One region of the Streptomyces sp. CA-111067 genome, then DNA from elsewhere that is predicted to be linked to it. Evidence: riboswitches for the same ligand, from Rfam matches in the RefSeq annotation. Region 1 holds a riboswitch; the other holds the start of a gene.
The links. A riboswitch is a leader RNA that binds a small molecule or an ion and turns the genes downstream of it on or off. The one in region 1 is predicted to bind thiamine pyrophosphate.
Positions count from the first base shown of each region.

Region 1 (5,127 bases):
ACGGCCGAGATGACGACGACGACGCGAGGCGAAGCTCAGTGAACGACTCTTCCCGGGGCGCTTCGCCACGCGCCGGCTACTGGGGAGCGCCCGACGACCCCGCCGCGGAACCGGCGGGTTCGGTCGCCGAATTCGAAGCCGCAGGGAACACTCCTCCTATGCCGTCGCCACCACAGCCGCCACCGCCACCGCCGTCCCCGCAGCCACCGCCGCCGCCCGGGCCCGCGCCCGCTCCGGCGAAGAAGTCCGCGGGGCGCAATCTGCGGTCCGCGATAGGGGTCGGCCTCGGTCTCGGTGTCGTCGTGGTCGCCTCGCTCTTCATCGTCAAGGCGGTCTTCGTCGGGGTCGTGGTCGTGGCCGTCGTGATCGGCGTCTGGGAGCTCACCTCGCGGCTCGCCGAGCGCAAGGGCATCCGGGCGCCGCTGATCCCGATCGCGGTCGGCGGTGCCGCCATGGTCGTCGCCGGCTATCTGCGCGGCGCGGACGGCGCCTGGATCGCGATGGCGCTCACCGCACTGGCCGTACTCGTCTGGCGGATGGCCGAACCGCCGGAGAACTACCTGCGCGATGTCACCGCCGGGGTCTTCGCCGCGTTCTACGTGCCGTTCCTGGCCACCTTCGTGACGATGATGCTCGCCGCGGACGACGGCCCGCGCCGGGTCCTGGTCTTCCTGCTGCTCACCGTGATCAGCGACACCGGCGCCTACGCCGTCGGCTGGCGCTTCGGCAGCCACAAGCTCGCCCCGCGGATCAGCCCCGGCAAGACCCGCGAGGGCCTGTTCGGCGCGATCAGCTTCGCCATGGTGGCCGGCGCGCTGCTGATGCAGTACGTGATCGACGACGGCCACTGGTGGCAGGGCCTGCTCCTGGGCCTGGCAGCGGCGACCAGCGCGACCCTGGGCGACCTGGGCGAGTCGATGATCAAGCGCGACCTCGGCATCAAGGACATGGGCACCCTGCTCCCCGGCCACGGCGGCATCATGGACCGGCTGGATTCCCTCCTGCCGACGGCCCCGGTGGTCTGGCTCCTCCTGGTGGCCTTCGTCGGCAACGGCTGATCACCCAGTCGTCGGGAGGAGCAGGGACGTGGGGCTGTTCAGGAAGAAGACCGCGGTGCGCCCGGAGCCGTCGCCGGAGCTGGTGGCGGAGGCCCGGTCCCATCCGGGCGGCTGGGTGTACGAGATCGACGGCGACATGGTGCCCGACCCGGACGGTGACATGCCGCCCGAGGCCATCATGGGAGCCTGGAAAGTGGACGACCGGGGAAACCTCACCGGCGACTACCAGGCGAACGACCGCTACCGCCCGCCGGCCGGCAACGGCTGAGGACCGGACACCGGGGCGGATCTGCGACACTGGGAGGCACCATGCCTGTACCCGGAGAACTCACCTTTGCCGTGCCGCGCGGAGCCAAGAAGCCGCCGCGGCACCTTGCCGATCTTTCGCCCGCGGAGCGCAAGGAGGCGGTGAGCGCGCTGGGGGAGAAGCCGTTCCGGGCCAGGCAGCTGTCGCAGCACTACTTCGCGCGGTATGCCGACGACCCCGCGGCCTGGACGGACATCCCGGCGGCGGCCCGCGGCCGGCTCGCGGAGGATCTGCTGCCCGAGCTGATGACCGTCGTGCGGCACGCGTCCTGCGACGACGGGGACACCCGCAAGACGCTGTGGCGGCTGTTCGACGGCACCCTGGTCGAGTCGGTGCTGATGCGCTATCCCGACCGGGTCACCATGTGCATCTCCTCACAGGCCGGCTGCGGCATGAACTGCCCGTTCTGTGCCACCGGGCAGGCGGGCCTGGACCGGAACCTGTCCACCGCGGAGATCGTGCACCAGATCGTGGCGGGCATGCGCGCGCTGCGTGACGGCGAGGTGCCCGGGGGACCGGCCCGGCTGTCCAACATCGTCTTCATGGGCATGGGCGAGCCGCTGGCCAACTACAACCGGGTGGTCGGCGCCATCCGCCGGCTGACCGACCCGGAGCCCGACGGCCTCGGGCTGTCGCAGCGCGGCATCACCGTCTCCACCGTCGGCCTGGTCCCGGCGATGCTGCGGTTCGCCGACGAGGGCTTCAAGTGCCGGCTCGCGGTCTCCCTGCACGCACCGGACGACGAGCTGCGCGACACCCTGGTGCCGGTCAACACCCGCTGGAAGGTCCGCGAGGTGCTGGACGCGGCCTGGCACTACGCCGATGTGTCCGGCCGCCGGATCTCCATCGAGTACGCGCTGATCCGCGACATCAACGACCAGGCGTGGCGGGCCGACCGGCTCGGCCGGATGCTGAAGAACCACCGCGTGCACGTCAACCTGATCCCGCTCAACCCGACCCCCGGCTCCAAGTGGACGGCCTCCCGCCCGGAGGACGAGCGGGCCTTCGTCGCGGCGCTGGAGTCGCACGGCGTGCCGGTGACCGTCCGCGACACCCGAGGCCAGGAGATCGACGGCGCCTGCGGCCAGCTCGCCGCCGCCGAACGCTGACCGGCACGGCGGCGGCCGGCCCGCACTGCCTGACCGGCCCCGGCTGACCTGCTGCTATCGTGCAGCTGCCATCGCACAGACAAATGAACAATCCGACAGGGGAGCGCCTGAAACGGCGCTGAGAGTGCGGCCCGCGAGACCGCAGACCCTCCCACCTGATCCGGGTCATACCGGCGTAGGGAGTCCGTAGAAGTGAAGACCATCCGTCGGCGTGCCGTGGGCGCGCTCGTCCTTGCCACGGTCGGCGCCACCGCGCTCGCCGCCTGCGGCAGCAGCTCCAGCTCGGATTCAGGCTCCGGTGGCGCGACGAAGTCGAAGACCGTCACCCTGGTCAGCCACGACTCTTTCGCGGCCTCGCCCGCCGTGCTCAAGGAGTTCACCAAGGAGACCGGCTACACCGTCAAGGTGCTGCGCGGCGGTGACGCGGGCGCGGCCGTCAACCAGGCCATCCTCACCAAGGACCACCCGCAGGGCGACGTCTTCTTCGGCGTGGACAACACCCTGCTCTCCCGCGCGCTCGACAACGGCCTGTTCACGTCGTACACCGCGAAGGACCTGAGCCAGGTGCCCGCCGACGTCCAGCTCGACGCGGCCAAGCACCGGGTCACCCCGATCGACTCCGGCGACGTCTGCGTCAACTACGACCGCGCGTACTTCACCGAGCACCACATCGACCCGCCGCAGACCTTCGCCGACCTGGTGAAGCCGCAGTACAAGAACCTGCTGGTGACCGAGAACGTCGCCACCTCCTCGCCGGGCCTGGCCTTCCTGCTCGGCAGCGCCGCCACCTTCGGGGATGGGGGCACCTCCCAGGGCGCAGCCTCTGGGGGAGGATGGCAGTCGTACTGGAAGAAGCTCAAGTCCAACGGCGTCGAGGTCGTGGACAGCTGGGAGCAGGCGTACGACAGCCGGTTCTCCGGCTCGGGCGCGGGAAAGAAGGCGCACGGCGACAAGCCGCTGGTGGTCTCGTACGCGTCCAGCCCGCCTGCCGAGGTGGTCGGGGTGACCCCGGAGCCCGCGCAGTCGCCGGTCGGGGTGTCCACCGGCACCTGCTTCCGGCAGATCGAGTTCGCCGGGCTGCTGCACGGCGCGAAGAACACCGCGGGCGGCCAGGCGCTGATCGACTTCATGCTCGGCAAGACGTTCCAGCAGGACATGCCGCTGCAGATGTACGTGGACCCGGTGCGCAAGGACGCCACGGAGCCGCCGGTGTTCACCAAGTACGGCGCGAAGATCGCGCATCCGACGACGCTCGCGCCCGACAAGATCGCGGCCAAGCGCGACGACTGGGTCAAGGCGTGGAACTCCATCGTCCTGTAACGCGCCAGAACCAGGAGCAGGACCCGAACCCGGTTCCCGACGGCCCGGGCCCCGCCCCCGCCTCGGCTGCCGCGGCCCGCAAGCCGTCGCGCGGGCTCGCGGTGCGACTCGGCCTGATGGCGCTGCCCACCGCCTTCTTCGCGGTGTTCTTCGCCTACCCGGTGGTCTCGATCGTCGGCCGCGGCCTGCACCAGGGCGGCCACTGGCAGCTGGGCCGGATCGGCGACGTGCTCGGCGACGGCGCTATCCGGCACGTGCTGTGGTTCACCTGCTGGCAGGCCGCCGCCTCCACCGCGCTGACGCTGGCCGTCGCGCTGCCCGGCGCGTACGTCTTCGCGCGGCTCGACTTCCCCGGCAAGCGGCTGCTGCGTGCGGTCGTCACGGTGCCGTTCGTGCTGCCGACCGTCGTGGTCGGCAGCGCCTTCCTCGCCCTGCTCGGCCGCGGCGGCTTCACCGACTCGCTGTGGGGGCTGCGGCTGGACACGTCGGTGTGGGCGATCCTCGTCGCGCACGTCTTCTTCAACTACGCGGTGGTGATCCGCACCGTCGGCGGCCTGTGGGCGCAGCTCGACCCGCGGCAGGAGGAGGCCGCGCGGATGCTCGGCGCGAGCCGCCTCGCCGCCTGGCGGCGGGTGACGCTGCCCGCGCTCGGCCCCTCGCTCGCCGCCGCCGGGCTGATGGTCTTCCTGTTCACGTTCACCTCCTTCGGCGTGATCCAGATCCTCGGCGGCCCCACGTACTCCACGCTCGAGGTCGAGATCTACCGGCAGACCGCTGAGCTGCTCGACCTGCCGACCGCCGCCGTCCTCACGCTGGTACAGCTCGCCGCCGTCGCCGCGGTGCTGGCCGTGCACGGCTGGACGGTACGGCGCCGGGAGGCCACGCTGCGCCTGGTGGACGCGGGCACCACCGCGCACCGCCCGCGCGGCCGGGGCGAACGCGCGCTGCTCGGCGGGGTGCTCGCCGTCATCGCGGTGCTGATCCTGCTGCCGCTCGGCGTGCTCGTGGCCCGCTCGCTCGACGTGCCGGGCGGCTACGGCTTCGACTTCTACCGGGCGCTGGGCAACGCCGACGGCGGCACGTTCACCGTCGCCCCGCTCCAGACTGTCTGGAACTCGCTGCGCTACGCCGCCGTCGCCACCGTCATCGCTCTGCTGATCGGCGGGCTCGCCGCCGCGGCCGTGGTCCGCCGTGCCGGACGGCTGGTACGCGGCTTCGACGCGCTGCTGATGCTGCCGCTGGGCACCTCGGCCGTCACCGTCGGCTTCGGCTTCCTGATCACCCTGGACAAGCCGCCGCTGGACCTGCGCTCGTCCTGGATCCTGGTGCCGCT
Region 1 covers NZ_CP192103.1:6,963,290-6,968,416, forward strand. The annotation lists gene ACQPW6_RS30870 (phosphatidate cytidylyltransferase) at 39-1,058, shown strand; gene ACQPW6_RS30875 (hypothetical protein) at 1,087-1,326, shown strand; gene rlmN (23S rRNA (adenine(2503)-C(2))-methyltransferase RlmN) at 1,368-2,474, shown strand; TPP riboswitch at 2,562-2,673, shown strand; gene ACQPW6_RS30885 (thiamine ABC transporter substrate-binding protein) at 2,667-3,794, shown strand; gene ACQPW6_RS30890 (ABC transporter permease) at 3,911-5,127, shown strand, end outside.

Region 2 (5,127 bases), 5.1 Mb from region 1:
GTGCCGGCGATCCGCAGCGGGTCGGCGGCCACGCCGGTGTCCACGTGTTCGGTGTCCGGCACGTCAACCCCCCTGTACCGCGGTCAGGATCTCCACCCGGTCGCCGTCGGCGAGCGCGGTGCCGCCCCAACGCGTCCGGGGCACCACCGTGTCGTTGAGCGCGACGGCCACCCCGGACGGCGCCGAGGTGAGCGTCGCCACCAGCGCGTCCAGCGCCAACGGCGGTTCCAGGGAGCGTCGTTCACCGTTGACGAGAACCGTCATCGACCCCTCGGCGGCGCTCATACGGTCTGCTCCAATCGGGCGGCTGCGGCCGGACGGTCGAACCGGCTCGCGGCGAACGGCCGCGCGTAGTCAGGGAGTTCGCCGGAGGTCAGCACCTCGGCCATCACGTCACCGGTCACGGGGGTGAGCAGCACGCCGTTGCGGTGGTGGCCGGTGGCCAGCAACAGGCCGTCCAGCGCGGTCGGTCCGAGCAGCGGGGCGTTGTCGGGGGAGCCGGGGCGCAGCCCGGCGAGCATCTCGGTGAGCGGGAGTTCGGTGATGCCGGGCACCAACTCGTGCGCGTCCCTGAGCAGTTCGTAGACCCCGCCGGCGGTGACCGTGGTGTCCCAGCCGAACTCCTCGCTGGTGGCGCCGAGCACCAGCTCGCCGTTCTCCCGCGGCACCAGGTAGACGTGGCTGCCGCGGACCACCGCGCGGACCGTACGGGACAGGAACGGCGCGTGCGTGGGCGGGATCCGCAGCCGCAGGATCTGGCCCTTCACCGGGCGGACCGGCGGAGCCACGTCCTCCGGAACGCCCGCGATCCGGCCGCTCTCGCTGCCGGCGGCCAGTACCGTCGAGGCGGCGGCGATCTCGCGGCCGTCCGCGAGCAGCGCTCCGGTGGCCCGGCCGGCGGTGACGGTGACCCGGGCCACGGCGGACCGCAGGAAGACCACCCCGGCCAGCTCGGCTGCCCGCAGCAGCGCGCCGGCCAGCCGCCGCGGGTCCACCTGGTGGTCGCCGTCCACCCGCAGGCCGCCGCGGACGCCGGGCGCGAGCAGCGGTTCGAGGCGGCGGCACTCGCGGCCGCTGAGCCACTGGGTGCGCAGGCCCAACGACGTCTGGAACGCGTGCAGATCGCGCAGGTGCGCGCGGTCGTCGGCGTCCAGGGCGACGGTGAGGGTGCCGCAGGGGCGGTAACCGGTGTCGAGACCGGTGAGGTCGGTGAGTTCGGCGACGAAGTCGGGATAGCGGGCGGCCGACGCGGAGTTCAGCTCCAGCAGGGTCTGCTCGCCGTACTGCAACTCGGTGACCGCGGCCAGCATGCCCGCCGCCACCCGGGCGGCTCCGCCGCCGGGTTCGGGGTCGGCGAGGGCTGTGCGCACTCCGCGTTGGGCGGCGCGCCAGGCGGTGACCAGACCGATGATGCCGCCGCCGATGATGAGGGCGTCGAAATTTCGGGTGTGCATGGAACTGCGGCTCCTCCCTTCGCCGGCATGACCCGGATCAGGTTCCTACGGTCGGCGGCCCGCTCAGCCGCCCTCTCAGCCCGGTCCGCCGGGCTCCCGCGAGTGTTCGCTTGCGCCGGCCACTCTATCCCTGCCGCCGTCCGCCGGGGCCACGCCCCCGTTCGCCTGCCGGTGTGACGACAGAAAGCGGCGGCGCGCCCCACCTGGGCGGGTTCGCCTGGGGGGCGGGTTACCGTGAGCGGATGAGCGAGCGGAGCGCTGTGGTCATCGTCGGGGCCGGGATGGCCGGGGTGCAGACGGCGGTCGCGCTGCGCGAGCAGGGGTGGCGCGGATCGGTCACGCTGCTCGGCGACGAGCCGCACCCGCCGTACGACCGCCCGCCGCTGTCCAAGGCCGTCCTGCTCGGCGCCCTGGGCAGCGAACCCCTCGACGTCCGCTTCGACGTCGACTTCGACGCGCTCGGCGTCGACCTGCGGCTCGGCGTCCGGGCCGAGGCGCTGCGCGCGGAGGGACGGGAGCTGATCACCGACGCCGGCCCGCTGCCGTACGACGAGCTCGTACTGGCCACCGGCGCCCACCCGGTCGCGCTCCCGGGCAGCGCCGGCCTCCCCGGCGTCCACCTGCTGCGCACCCTGGACGACGCCGCCGCGCTGCGTCCCGTGCTGGCGGCCCGGCAGCGGATCGTGGTGGTCGGCGCGGGCTGGATCGGCGCGGAGTTCGCGACGGCCGCGCGGCAGGCGGGCTGCGCAGTCACCGTCGTCGAGGCCGCCGACCGGCCGCTGGCCGGAGTGCTGCCCGCCTCCGTCACCGCGCACATGCGGACCTGGTACGCCGAGGCCGGCGTCGAGCTGCGCACCGGCAGCGCGGTCGCCGCCCTCGAACCGGGCGCGGTGGTCCTCGCCGACGGCAGCAGGCTGCCCGCCGACGCGACCGTCGTCGGCATCGGGGTGCGGCCCGCGACCGGCTGGCTGGCCGGCTCCACCGTCGCGCTCGACCCGGACGGCGCCGTGCGCGCCGACGGCCGGCTGCGGACCACCGCCCCCGGCGTCCTCGCGGTCGGCGACTGCGCGTCCTTCCCGTCGGCCCGCTACGGGGTGCGGCTGCTGGTCCACCACTGGGACAACGCGATGCAGGGCCCGCGCACCGCCGCGGCGAACCTGGCCGGCGACGACCAGGTGTACGACCCGGTGCCGTACTTCTGGTCCGAGCAGTTCGGCCGGTTCGTGCAGTACGCCGGGCACCACGGCGACGCCGACACGATGCTGCCGCGCGGCGACCCGGCCGGCCCGGCCTGGTCGGTGTGCTGGCTGCGGGACGGCGTGCTGGTGGCGCTGCTGGCCGTCGGCCGGCCGCGCGACCTGGCCCAGGCGCGCAAGCTCATCACCCGGTCGGCCGTCCTCGACCCCGCGCTCGCCGCGGACCCCTCGGTGCCGCTGAAGTCCGCGCTGAAGTCCGCGCCGCGCTGACCCGCGGGGATCGCGATTCGCGCCACTGGCGGCAGCGGTTGTCGGTGCGGAGTGGCACGCTGTTCCTGTGACTGTTTTCTCGTCTGTTGACGCAAAGATTGACGCTCTCGTCCCCTCGTGGCTCACGCTGCCCGAGGTCGCCGAGCGGCTCGGACTCGACATCACCCGGATCCGGCCGCTCATCAAGGAGGGCAGCCTGCTCGCGGTCCGCCGCGGGGAGAACAAGGTGCTGATGGTCCCGGCGGACTTCGTCGGCGACGGCGCGATCACCAAGGGCCTGGCCGGCACGCTGACCGTCCTGAAGGACGACGGCTTCTCCGACGAGGAGGCGCTGGAGTGGCTGTTCACCGCCGACTCCACCCTCCCCGGCACGCCCGCCCAGGCGCTGCGCGAGAATCGCGGGACCGAGGTGAAGCGCCGCGCGCAGGCGCTCGCCGTGTAGCCCGTACGATTCCGCCGCGCGCGCCGGTCCGGTGCGCGCGGCGCGACGCCCCAGGGGAGCCGACCGTATGACCAGCACCGTTCGTGAGCGGCTCGCCGACGCCCGGCTCTACCTGTGCACCGACGCCAGGGCGCAGCGCGGTGATCTCGCGGAGTTCGCGGACGCCGTGCTCGGCGGCGGGGTCGACGTGATCCAGCTCCGGCAGAAGGGCATCGAGGCCCGCGAGGAGCTCGCGGCACTGGCTGTGCTGGCGGACGCGTGCCGGCGGCACGGGGCGCTGCTCGCGGTCAACGACCGGGCCGATGTGGCGCACGCGGCGGGCGCTGACGTGCTGCACCTCGGGCAGGGGGATCTGCCGGTGCCCGCGGCGCGGGCGCTGCTGGGGGAGCGGGTGCTCATCGGACGGTCCTGCCACGCGGAGGCGGAGGCCGCCGCGGCGGCGGCCGAGCCCGGCGTGGACTACTTCTGCACCGGGCCGGTGTGGCCGACCCCCACCAAGCCGGGACGCCCGGCGCCGGGCCTCGACCTGGTGCGTCACACCGCCGGGCTCGGCGCCGAGCGGCCGTGGTTCGCGATCGGCGGGATCGACGCGGCGAACCTCCCCGAGGTCCTCGCCGCGGGCGCCACCCGCGTGGTGGTGGTCCGCGCCCTCACCGAGTCCCCCGACCCCGCGTCAGCGGCCGCCGCCCTGTCCGCCGCCCTCCGCTCCGGCTGACCTCCGGCCGGGGGTGTCCAAGGGGCGGACGGAGGAAGGGATGAAACCGGGCATATTTATGCGGGTGGTGACGCTCGGTCGCCGCACCGGGCTAGCCTGCATACATGGCCATGGGGACTTCATCCACGCGCACGGACCGATCGGTCACCATCCGTGACCTCCTCGCGTCCGGGCAGCGTTCGTACTCCTTCGAATTCGGCGCGCCGAGGACCGAGAAGGGCGAGCGGACGCTGTGGAACGCGATCCGCCGGATCGAGGCGGTCCGGCCCACCTTCGTGTCGGTCACGTACGGTGCCGGCGGGTCCTCCCGGGACGGCACGCTGCGGGCCACCGACCGGATCGTGTCGGACACCACCCTCACCGCCTGCGCGCACCTCACCGCGGTCAACCACTCGGTCGCCGAGCTGCGCAACGTCATCGGGCAATACGCGGACGCCGGCATCCGCAACATCCTCGCCGTGCGCGGCGACCCGCCCGGCGACCCGCTCGGCGAGTGGGTGCCGCACCCGGAGGGCGTGACGTACGCGGCCGACCTGGTGCGGCTGATCAAGGAGTCCGGCGACTTCTGCGTGGGCGTGGCCGCGTTCACCGAGATGCACCCGCGCTCCACCGACCCGGCGCAGGACACCCGGCACTTCCTCGACAAGTGCCGGGCCGGCGCCGACTTCGCCATCACCCAGATGTTCTTCGACGCGGACGACTACCTGCGGCTGCGCGACCGGGTGGACGCGGCCGGGTGCAGCACCCCGATCATCCCCGAGGTGATGCCGGTCACCAACGTCCGGCAGATCGAGCGCTTCTCCCAGCTCGGCAACGCCCCCTTCCCCCCTGACCTGGCCGCACGCATCCTCGCGGTACAGGACGATCCGGCCGCCGTCCGGGCGATCGGCATCGAGTTCACCACCGAGATGTGCCGAAGGCTGCTGGCCGAGGACATTCCGGGGCTGCACTTCATTACTCTTAACCACTCCACCGCATCGCTGGAGATCTACGAGAACCTCGGGCTGCACCAGCGGTTGTGACGGGCTCTAGGTGAGGAAGTGGGCACAT
Region 2 covers NZ_CP192103.1:1,849,978-1,855,104, reverse strand. The annotation lists gene ACQPW6_RS08105 (thiazole synthase) at 1-32, opposite strand, end outside; gene thiS (sulfur carrier protein ThiS) at 64-264, opposite strand; gene thiO (glycine oxidase ThiO) at 282-1,454, opposite strand; TPP riboswitch at 1,451-1,564, opposite strand; gene ACQPW6_RS08090 (NAD(P)/FAD-dependent oxidoreductase) at 1,697-2,920, shown strand; gene ACQPW6_RS08085 (Rv2175c family DNA-binding protein) at 2,988-3,362, shown strand; gene thiE (thiamine phosphate synthase) at 3,430-4,077, shown strand; gene metF (methylenetetrahydrofolate reductase [NAD(P)H]) at 4,182-5,099, shown strand; gene ACQPW6_RS08070 (hypothetical protein) at 5,126-5,127, shown strand, end outside.
Region 2: it holds a riboswitch for thiamine pyrophosphate, as region 1 does, so the genes downstream of both, thiO (glycine oxidase ThiO) here and ACQPW6_RS30885 (thiamine ABC transporter substrate-binding protein) in region 1, are expected to answer to the same signal.